3 regions of the Paenibacillus sp. FSL W8-0919 genome follow, and region 3 is predicted to be linked to each of the others. Evidence: riboswitches for the same ligand, from Rfam matches in the RefSeq annotation. Region 3 holds a riboswitch; each other region holds the start of a gene.
The links. A riboswitch is a leader RNA that binds a small molecule or an ion and turns the genes downstream of it on or off. The one in region 3 is predicted to bind cyclic di-AMP.
Positions count from the first base shown of each region.

Region 1: it holds a riboswitch for cyclic di-AMP, as region 3 does, so the genes downstream of both, NST44_RS17770 (C40 family peptidase) here and NST44_RS04995 (ubiquitin-like domain-containing protein) in region 3, are expected to answer to the same signal.
Region 2: it holds a riboswitch for cyclic di-AMP, as region 3 does, so the genes downstream of both, NST44_RS10120 (TrkH family potassium uptake protein) here and NST44_RS04995 (ubiquitin-like domain-containing protein) in region 3, are expected to answer to the same signal.

Region 1 covers NZ_JBBOPV010000001.1:3,889,502-3,892,782, reverse strand. Annotated here, with positions in the region: gene NST44_RS17775 (stalk domain-containing protein) at 1-611, shown strand, start outside; gene NST44_RS17770 (C40 family peptidase) at 954-1,430, opposite strand; cyclic di-AMP (ydaO/yuaA leader) riboswitch at 1,434-1,567, opposite strand; gene NST44_RS17765 (glycoside hydrolase family 28 protein) at 1,939-3,281, opposite strand, start outside.
Region 2 covers NZ_JBBOPV010000001.1:2,291,601-2,294,881, reverse strand. Annotated here, with positions in the region: gene NST44_RS10125 (potassium channel family protein) at 1-107, opposite strand, end outside; gene NST44_RS10120 (TrkH family potassium uptake protein) at 124-1,452, opposite strand; cyclic di-AMP (ydaO/yuaA leader) riboswitch at 1,528-1,674, opposite strand; gene NST44_RS10115 (CPBP family intramembrane glutamic endopeptidase) at 1,966-3,281, shown strand, end outside.
Region 3 covers NZ_JBBOPV010000001.1:1,164,722-1,168,002, reverse strand. Annotated here, with positions in the region: gene NST44_RS05005 (HD domain-containing protein) at 1-175, shown strand, start outside; gene NST44_RS05000 (TatD family hydrolase) at 335-1,102, shown strand; cyclic di-AMP (ydaO/yuaA leader) riboswitch at 1,313-1,526, shown strand; gene NST44_RS04995 (ubiquitin-like domain-containing protein) at 1,803-2,993, shown strand; gene rnmV (ribonuclease M5) at 3,222-3,281, shown strand, end outside.

The DNA of each region.
Region 1 (3,281 bases), 2.7 Mb from region 3:
TTAAGCCCTATTTGATGGTATATGCACTGGACGGTAACGGCGAACTGACAAAAATGATGAGCGACGCCTCACTGCGGATGAAATCGATCGACGGGATTACCGCCGCCGTTACGGACAATGGGTTCGGCGGGGTCGTGCTGGATTTCGAAGGATTGGGCTTCAAGCTGGATGCCGCCTCCCAGCAGAAGCTGCTGAACCAATACGTGAAGGACCTTAGAGCTGCCTTGCCGAAAGGGACTGCCCTGTCCTTGGCCGTACCTCCGTTAAACAGCGCCTATAAAGGCTATGATTACAAAACGCTTGCATCGATTGCCGACGATCTGATTATCATGGCATACCAGTATCACCCGGTTGGCACCAAAGACCGGAAGCCGGAACCGAACACGCAAGTGCAGCAGGCTATTCAGCTTGCACTTGATGCCGGAGCCCCTAAGGACAAGCTTCTGCTTGGAATTAGCCTGGGCAGCGAAACGGAGAACTCCATCGACGACAAGCTTGGTCTGGCCAAGCGCTATCAGCTGAAAGGTGCGGCATTGTGGCGGCTCGGTATATTCAGAGTCTACGGTGATGATATCGAAGGCGCCATGAACGAAGCGGTGATCAAAGAGTGATCCGTAATTAAAGGTTGAAGCGTGGATGAGTCCATCCTTCCGATCATCACTACACAGGCTGCCGGTCGCTATGGACCTGCAGCCTGTTCGCTTGTTCAATGCTTCCGTGATAACCGAGCATCTCTGACAGCCATTGAAACGACACAGGCTATGAATTAGCCGATGCCAATCTTCCACATGGCCGGCACAAAAAAAGATGACCTCTGTCGTATACAGAGGTCATCATCAAGACTTATGTATGTATTCGGTGCAATCACTGAAAATCGATCATAGAATTCCTTACCAGGACTTGCAAGACGATCATTGTGCAGAGAGCTGGATCAAGACCAAAGATGAGCTGATCTAGCTAACACTTCCTACCAGCTTCGCATATTCCTCTTGGCTTAACACCCGGCGTGCGGTAACATAACGTGGCTTATAGTAAGAGTCGCTAAGCTTGCTGATTCGAACACCCTTGCTGCTTGAAGCATGTGCGAATTGCCCGTCTCCAATATAAACGCCAGCATGTGAAATTCCCTTGCCGTTCGTGTTGAAGAATACCAGATCACCGACACGCAGCTCTTCCTGGTCTACATGCACGCCTACTTGGGCTTGTCCTTGGGAAGTGCGCGGAAGGTCAAGATCAAAGTTACGGAACATATACAGAATAAATCCGGAGCAATCAAATCCGCTTGTGGTTGTTCCGCCCCACTTGTACGGTGTTCCTACTAACTGCTTCACTTGCTGCTGAAAGTTAGGCTGCTGATCGGCAAATGCTGTCACGGCACCGGAAGAAAAAATGATTGCGGATCCTAGCAAAGAAATGACCAATTTCTTCAAAATATATTCTCTCCTTCGATGCCTACGGAGTTAGCTAAGGGTTCGGCTGAAGGTCACCTATATTCCCTCTACTACAAGAATAATTCACCCAGGACGGTTCCCCCGTTTTCTCTAGCGAAATTCGGCAAAATTCATTAACATTTTGTAACCCTTTCTTAATATAGTATACAAGCTAGCAAACTGTCAATAATATCCGATAAATCTATCGTTTTTTAGATATCGCCGTCGAATCGAAAGAGTTTTAACAGTGTTTTTACTATATGAAAGGTCACATAGTCATGACATTTATGTTAAAATTGTTTCCGTTTTCTAAGTGCGGCGAAAAAACCTCCATGCAAGAAGCCGACACCTAGGGGGCCGGCTCTTGTTCTAGCAAATTCATCGATAGAACAAGCATTTGCTTCAGCCATTTTGCAGCTTTCAATGCGTACCTCCTTATCATATTGAGATTGCAACGGTTATAATTCGATCACCTCCCTTCTAAACCTTAATGCATCCAACAGCAAAGCTACTTGATCACGACCTCCTCCGGTTCCACTTCAGAAGAAATCATAATCTGTCCTGCCCTATCGGCATGCAGCCCCGAGCATTCGATTTGCCCGGACCGTTCCCCGGTAACCACAAGCAAGCGGTCATCCAGCGAGTCGCTTTCCCCCTTGACGTTCACCACCTGTACATTTCGGCTCTGGTGAAAGAGAAGGAGCGGATTTTCCTGATTGCGAAGGACCATGTCCTGAATCGTCAGGTTCTTTCCATTGCGGCATACAATGCCTTCCCGACTTGTGATGGCCGACCGCATCACCGTCACGTTCTCCACCGGCATCTCCGGCAGGCCGTTGATGAGGAGCGCAGTATGCGCGCCGCTGCAGACGATATCCTGAATAACAATATTGCGGAACACGGGGGTTTCCTCGGTAACGGGGAGCATCGCTTCCGCTTGGTATTCGCCGGAGCCGGCTTTCCCTTCGTAATATAAATTGAAGGAGATGGCATCCCCGTCGATCTCCCGCATCCGTATCCGTTCGATGAAGATATTTTCGACCACGCCGCCGCGTCCGCGGCAGCTTTTAAACCGGATGCCGATATCGGTGCCGATGAAGGTGCAATCGGATACGTGCACATCCTTGATGCCTCCGGACATTTCACTGCCGACAACGATCCCGCCGTGGCCGTGATAAACGGTGCAGTTCCGGATGCTGATGCGCTCACTCGGCTTTCCCAGCAGGCGCCCGGCTTCATTTTTTCCGGACTTCAGACAGATCGCGTCATCTCCTACATCAAACGAGCTGTTTTCCACGGTCACGTATTTGCACGAATCGATGTCCAGTCCGTCCCCGTTCTGGGCATACCATGGATTGCGGACGGTAATGTTCTGAATGGTAATTTGCTCCGATGCCCAAGGATGCAGGCACCAGGCTGCGGAGTTTTGAAAGGTAGGGCCGCTGAGCAGAATCCGCTTGCAGTTTCTCAAGCTGAGCAGATTGGGTCTCAGATAGTCTCTGACAGACTCATAATCCTGGGGATTCCGGCTGCCTGTTTGTTCGATCCGGGCCAGGTTCTCCATCCCGTCCCGGGCAGCCGGCGTTGGCCACCACAGTCCCCCGTCATCCACGACGCCGCCGGGATGAATTAATCGATCCCACTGGCTTTCCGTCAGCTTCCCTTGCTTAACGGGCCTCCAGGCTTCGCCGCCTCCGTCAAAGATGCCGCTGCCGGTGATTGCGATATCCTCCAACCCTTCTCCATCGAGCGGAGACTGGCAGCGGAACATCTGCCGGCCCTCATAAGCAGACATCCGGATCGGATAAGCTTCGAATTGCTTGCTGAACATGACAAGCGCGCCGGCAGAAG
Region 2 (3,281 bases), 1.1 Mb from region 3:
TCGTTCCGGTCAATGCCGAGAACCTCATAGCCTAGTTCCATTAGTTCCAGTGCCAGACTCGAGCCGAACCGCCCCAAACCGATCACTGCAAATTGCTTTGGTTTCATGTCTCTCCTATACTCCTTATCCAATAATCATTTTGCCTTCCGGATGACGATACAATTCTTTACCCTTTTTCGGACCGAGTGCATAAGCCAGCGTCAGCGGACCTAGACGTCCGGCAAACATCGTTAAGCTGATCAATATTTTGCCGAACACCGTCAAATCCGGCGTTAATCCCATCGACAAGCCGACGGTACCGAAGGCCGAGGTCGTTTCGAATAGAATCTCCAGGAAATCCGCATCCTCTGTCGTGGACAGGATCATGGATACCGTCAATACGAGCAGCAGCGCAAGAAGCGCAATCGTTAACGCCTTTAAGACCCGCTCCTGAGCGAGGCGAAACCGGAATAAGACGATGTCCTCACGCCCTCTCATCATTGCGAATACGGCCCCTACCATCACCATAAAGGTTGTCGTCTTGATTCCGCCCCCGGTCGATCCCGGCGACGCTCCGATAAACATAAGTATAATAATGAAAAATTGCGTAGCTTGCCTTAGGCCGCCGATATCAATCGAATTCGCGCCCGCTGTTCGCGGACTGACCGATTGGAAGAACGAGGCGAGCACTTTACCTCCCCCGTCCAAGGAGCCCAGCGTTAACGGATTGGTGAACTCAAAAATAAATATGATGATCGCCCCGATGAAGATCAACGCCCCCGACATCGAGAGAACGACCTTGGAGTGAAGCGACAGCTTCCTTTTTTGACGGAAATCGATCAAATCGGATAATACAACGAACCCGATGCCGCCGGATATGATCAACAGCATGGATACGATGTTTACCAACGGATCATCGACATAATCCGTGAGACTATGAAAATCACCGAACAGATCGAAGCCTGCATTGTTAAACAGCGAAACGGAATGGAACACCCCAAAATAGAGGGCTTTTCCAATAGGCATATCCCATGCCCAGCGCAGTGTAAACAGTACGGCAGCGCACGCCTCGAAGGTCAAGGAATAGATAAACACCCGCCGGATCAAACGAACGATCCCTTCGATGGAGGACTGATTCATCGCTTCCTGCAGAACAAGCCGGTCCTTGAGCGATATCCTCCGCTTGAATACCAGGGCGAACAGGGTTGCCATCGTCATAAACCCGAGCCCGCTGAGTTGAATGAGCAGAAGGATCACCGTATGTCCGAAAGCACTGAAGCTTGTGCCTGTATCCACGACAACAAGCCCGGTCAGACAGACGGCGGAAGCCGCCGTAAACATGGCGTCAATCCCGCTGATCGGTTCGCCGGTCCTGCTGGATACGGGCAGCATGAGCAGAATGGTACCGACCAGGATCGCCGCCGCAAAACCGAGCGCAAGGATCTGCGGAGGTGACAGCTTAAGCCACTTCATTTTTGAGTTCAAAGTTTCACCTTCTCCAAAAAAATCAAAGAAAAAAGACACTGGAAAACAGTGCCCTTCACGGTCTGGTTCCTGTGCAACAGCCTACGAGGTTAGCTGACGGATTCGGGCATTATCACAGGCCGCCCTATCCATGATCCGAAAGAGATCATGAAATTCACCCCAATTACATGGTTCCCCCGTTCTCATTACGAAATTCGGCTGGTTTATTCGGTTCCTTGAAGCATGATGTGATTATAACGCAATCCGGAAGCGAACCCAACGTCGTTTTTTTACCAAAAAGTCTTTAAATGAGCGCGAATTGGGCATATTCAAGAGTACAAGGATATGGTTCTCTAACGTTTTCGAAACCTTTCATTCATTTTCAGCGTTTTATTTCATTATTGGCCCTTTGGGATAAGCAGGGCTTGTTCTTCATATGTATGTTATATTGACTCTATGATCCGCTTTTTGCGGGGCCGGTTATTCATATCGGAAAGCACTAAAATTAAGAGGAGGAATTTCATGAACCGTGCCGAAGAGCCCCTGAAGCTGACGCCTAACCTAAAGAAGCTTATCGCACCGGCCATCATCGGTCTGATCCTGTTTCTTATATTCCAGGTACTCCCATCCACTTCCTTCGAGTCGACCGATACGCCCTATCCGCAAATCATTTCCAAGGATGAGGCTGCGCAAGCGGCGTCACGGTTCGCTCGCGAACGTTTAGGGTTTCCTGCTTCCGAAGGGCAAGACCCCCTTGTTACATACCAGTCCAACTCCGAGCTGTACGGATATTTGGCCAAGGAAAAGAAGCTAAAGGAGTATAACAAGAATTACGAAGCCAAATACCCATATGACGTATACCGCGTCCGCTTCACCTTGCCGGGTGGCGATGCGCTGAACGTGGATGTGCATATGCAGAATGCCGGCATCGCGGGATTCTCCTATGATTCCGCCCGCTCCAGTTACGACAGGATCGAGCTGAATCAAGGGGAGGTCCGGAAGCAAATGCTGCTTCTGGTTGAGGAAGGCATGACGCTGGCCGAGAAGCAGGCGCTCGCGGAGCCGTGGCTCAAGTGGGCCGGATACGATGCGACGCAGCTGCAGCTTTCTACCCGGGAAGGCGAACCTAAGCTGAGATATACCGTCACGGAAGCCGCCATCGGGGATTCGAGGCTGCAGCTGGAGTTTACCTTTGAACATGGGACACTGCGTTCCTTCGAGCCCGCGTTCTCGGTTCCGGCAGCGCATGCTGCCTATGTGAACAAGCAGACGCAGGATGCAACGCTGCTGACGCTGGTCGGGTACGGTTTGTTTACGCTTGTGCTCGGTATCCTGGCCATCGTCTACAGCGTCAAGACCAGAGCCTATACCTCGTTTAAGCGCGGTATCCTGCTGTCCGTCCTGTTGTTTGTCATCCAGATGCTGAATACGTACAACCTGGTTCCGGTCTTTAAGGCACAAGGAATGTCCGAGACCGGCATCATCGGGATGATGATCTTCTACGCCATCTACTCCCTCGTCTTCTCCGCCCTGCTCTATTTCTCGCTTGTCGGCGGAAGCGGTCTATGGCGAAAGGAAGACGGGCTTAATCCGTGGCCGCGTGCCAAGGAGCCCGGGTACGGCCGCTATGTCTTGGAAAGCATGAAGGTGGGCTATTTGTGGGCCCTCATTCTGCTCGGCATTCAGTCCTTGATCTTCATCGCGCTCGGCCTGACCTTGAACACCTGGTCCACGACCGATGCCTCGCAGTCGCCTTACAACATGCTCTATCCATGGCTGTTTCCGCTGATGGCTTGGCTGGCAGGCATTTCGGAGGAAGCGGTATACCGGCTGTTCGG
Region 3 (3,281 bases):
GCTGCTGGACCGGCATGACCAACTTCGGGAAATTTCCGAGGTGTCCGATATCGTACGCTCCATTAGCGGGATCCATAAGGGCCGGAATTATCTATATTACCCAGAGGAGAGGGTAGAGCCGCTGCTTGACCGGATGCCGGCCGAAGTTGCGGATTTATTTCGCAGGCAGGGATGAGTCCGTTATATTCGATGGACCATGGCTTGGATCATGGATGGACCTGGTTCAAGGCCGGACGCACGAGGCATTGATAATGGACAACCATAGAACTGAATGATAAAGATTATGCTGGATAAGATACGATCAAGGATCGACAAGAAAGGAGTGGGAGAGAATATGCTGTTCGACACACACACCCATCTGGATGCTCCCCAATTCGACGAGGACCGGGAGGAAACCATTGCCCGGGCGCTTGAAGCCGGCGTCAGCCGGATGATCAATATCGGATTTAATCGTGAAACGATTCCGACCACGATGAAGTTGGCGGAGACGTATGATTTTATATATGCGGCGGTAGGCTGGCATCCTGTGGATGCGATCACGATGGAGGAGGGCGACCTGGAATGGATCGCTTCACTCTGCAGTCATGAGAAAGTCGTTGCGATCGGGGAGATCGGCCTCGATTATCATTGGGATACGTCTCCGAAGGAGGTGCAGCACCGGGTGCTGCGCAGCCAAATCGGACTGGCCCGGGAGCTCCGTATGCCGATTGTAATTCATAATCGTGATGCGCATGAGGATATCGTGAAGATTTTGAAGGAAGAGAAGGCTCATGAGGTTGGCGGCGTGATGCATTCGTTCTCAGGCAGCTGGGAAACGGCCAAGCTATGCCTGGATATGGGCTTTCATATTTCGTTCGGCGGGCCGATCACGTTCAAAAACGCCAAGCAGCCGAAGGAGGTTCTGGCCAAGGTTCCGCTCGATCGTCTGCTCATTGAAACGGACTCGCCTTACCTGACACCACACCCCTTCCGAGGGAAGCGAAATGAGTCCGCTTATGTGAAATTGGTGGCCGAGACGGCAGCCGAAATTCGAGGCATGTCCTTCGATGAACTGGTCCAAATTACCACTAAAAATGCCCTGGAACGATTTGGCATTTCGTGAAAACGGGAGCAAAAGCGATGAAATAGTGAGGAATTGCGATTAATTAAAGTTTTTTAACCTGAAAAGACGATTGTTTTACAATTTTTTAACCATTTACATCAAAAAATGTGCTTGATTGTTCCTTTACAACCTGCATGGAAACAGGATATCATCTTTTCAGTGATAAGAAGCTGCAAGTTTGCAAGCTGAAACTTCAGCGATCATATTTCATGAACCGTCTCGCTTAATCTCCGAAGTCTGGGGAACGGGGGAACCGATACTGCCGTGCATGGTAAACTGTCGTGCACGAGCCGTATATGATTTCTTTATCGGGTCTTTGGGGTGAATGTGAAGGTCCTCGCCATGAGCGGGCGACCGGATCTAGGGCGTCTCTCTTACGTCCGAACCCGACAGCTAACTCCGTAAGCGAAGTAAGAGGGGAATTCTCGTGCATACCATTTCCATGATTTCAATCATCAGGAAGCCACGTTAGAGCCTCTAGTACTCTTTCACGCTGGCTTCTTTTATTTTTGAATATTGGAGAAGGTGTCGTCATACTGTTGGTAAACAGGAGGTGATTCCTAGTGGTGAACGGGAAGACGGGGATTGACGCAGGGCGTTAGATAGATAGCAGCACGCCTTGCGAGAATAACTGCTATAGTCACGTCAAAGGCATTCATGCGTTACCTAAGACGGCGGGACTATGAAGGAGGATGGAATAGTGGGCATTTTTCAACCTGAAGAAACCCATGAATCACAATCATCCAGCATGTCTTACGCATTGCGATGGAAGCATGAGAATTTGCGTCAATTGATGATGCTCGGCGCCATGGGGGCTGTTACGGTATCACTTCTCGTATCGCTGGTTATCCATGATCAATCGGGCAAGCAAGTTCAAATTGTGGTCGATGGCCGCGTAACCACGGTAGAAACCAGAGGATCGTTGCTTCAGGAATTGCTGGATGAGCAAGCGATCACGCTGAATCCGCAGGATCAGGTCTCGATGCCTTTAAACGGGACGATCCAGGATGGGGACCGGATTATCATTGACCGTGCAATCCCAGTTAAAGTAACAGTAGGGGGCACCACCAAAACCATATTCACGACCCAGGACACGGTCGATAGTGTACTCAAAGAAGCTGGCATTACGATCAAGGGTGAAGATATAGTAAAGCCGTCACAGGACACCAAGCTTACCAGTGATATGGACATTCAAATCGTTCGGGTTACGAAGCAGACCGTATCGGAGAAGGAGAACCGTGAGTTCCGCGTCATCAAGACTGCGGATCCGTCGCTGGAGCGCGGTGATAACCGTGTCATTCAGCGGGGCGAGCCGGGCGTTCTCGTTCATCACTACGAGAAGGTGTACCATAACGGCAAGCTCGTATCCAAGACGAAGGTCTCGCAAGAGGTCGAGCGTAAGACGAAGGACAAAATTATTGCCGTAGGCACGAAGAAGGTAGAGAAGCCTGTCGTGCTTCAAGCGGCAGCGACTCCAAATGTGAAGTCTGCCCCAGCGAAGCTTACGGGCACTAGAAAGGTATCCACCGCCAAAGCGACGGAGAATAACGTCATCTCCAGAGCGGGTGTTGATTTCAAATACCAGAAAGTGCTGAATAATGTTTCAATGACCGCATATTCCGCTGAGCAGGCGGGAATCGGAACCCGCACGGCTTCCGGAACACGGGTAACCGAGGGCCGGACGATTGCAGTTGATCCGAGCATCATTCCGATCGGCTGGTGGGTGTACATCGAAGGCATTGGCTTCCGCCGTGCAGAGGATACCGGCGGAGCGATTAAGGGACATAAAATTGATGTGTATTACGATTCGCTGAAAGCGGCCATGAACTTTGGCCGGAAATCGGGGCGCACCGTTTATGTGATCGGTCCCGTAAAGCCTGATTTGAACTAATGAATCCCAATTTCTAATGACATTGCCATTCTAATGCTAACGAATTTAGCTTATAATAGATCATAATGAAGAAGAGGAGAAACTCCTCTTCTTTTGTTTTGCGGCGTATTGGTCGCATTTTTGGGGCCATCATGTAAAAAATACGCCGTATGGTTTCAGCCGATGCCGATTCAAGGAGAACGGTCGGACAGGCGGTATGTGTCCTTTTGGGAAGGAAGAGAGAACGTTATGATCCGAGAAGTAATTGTGGTTGAAGGCAGGGACGATACGGTAGCGATCAAGCGTGCG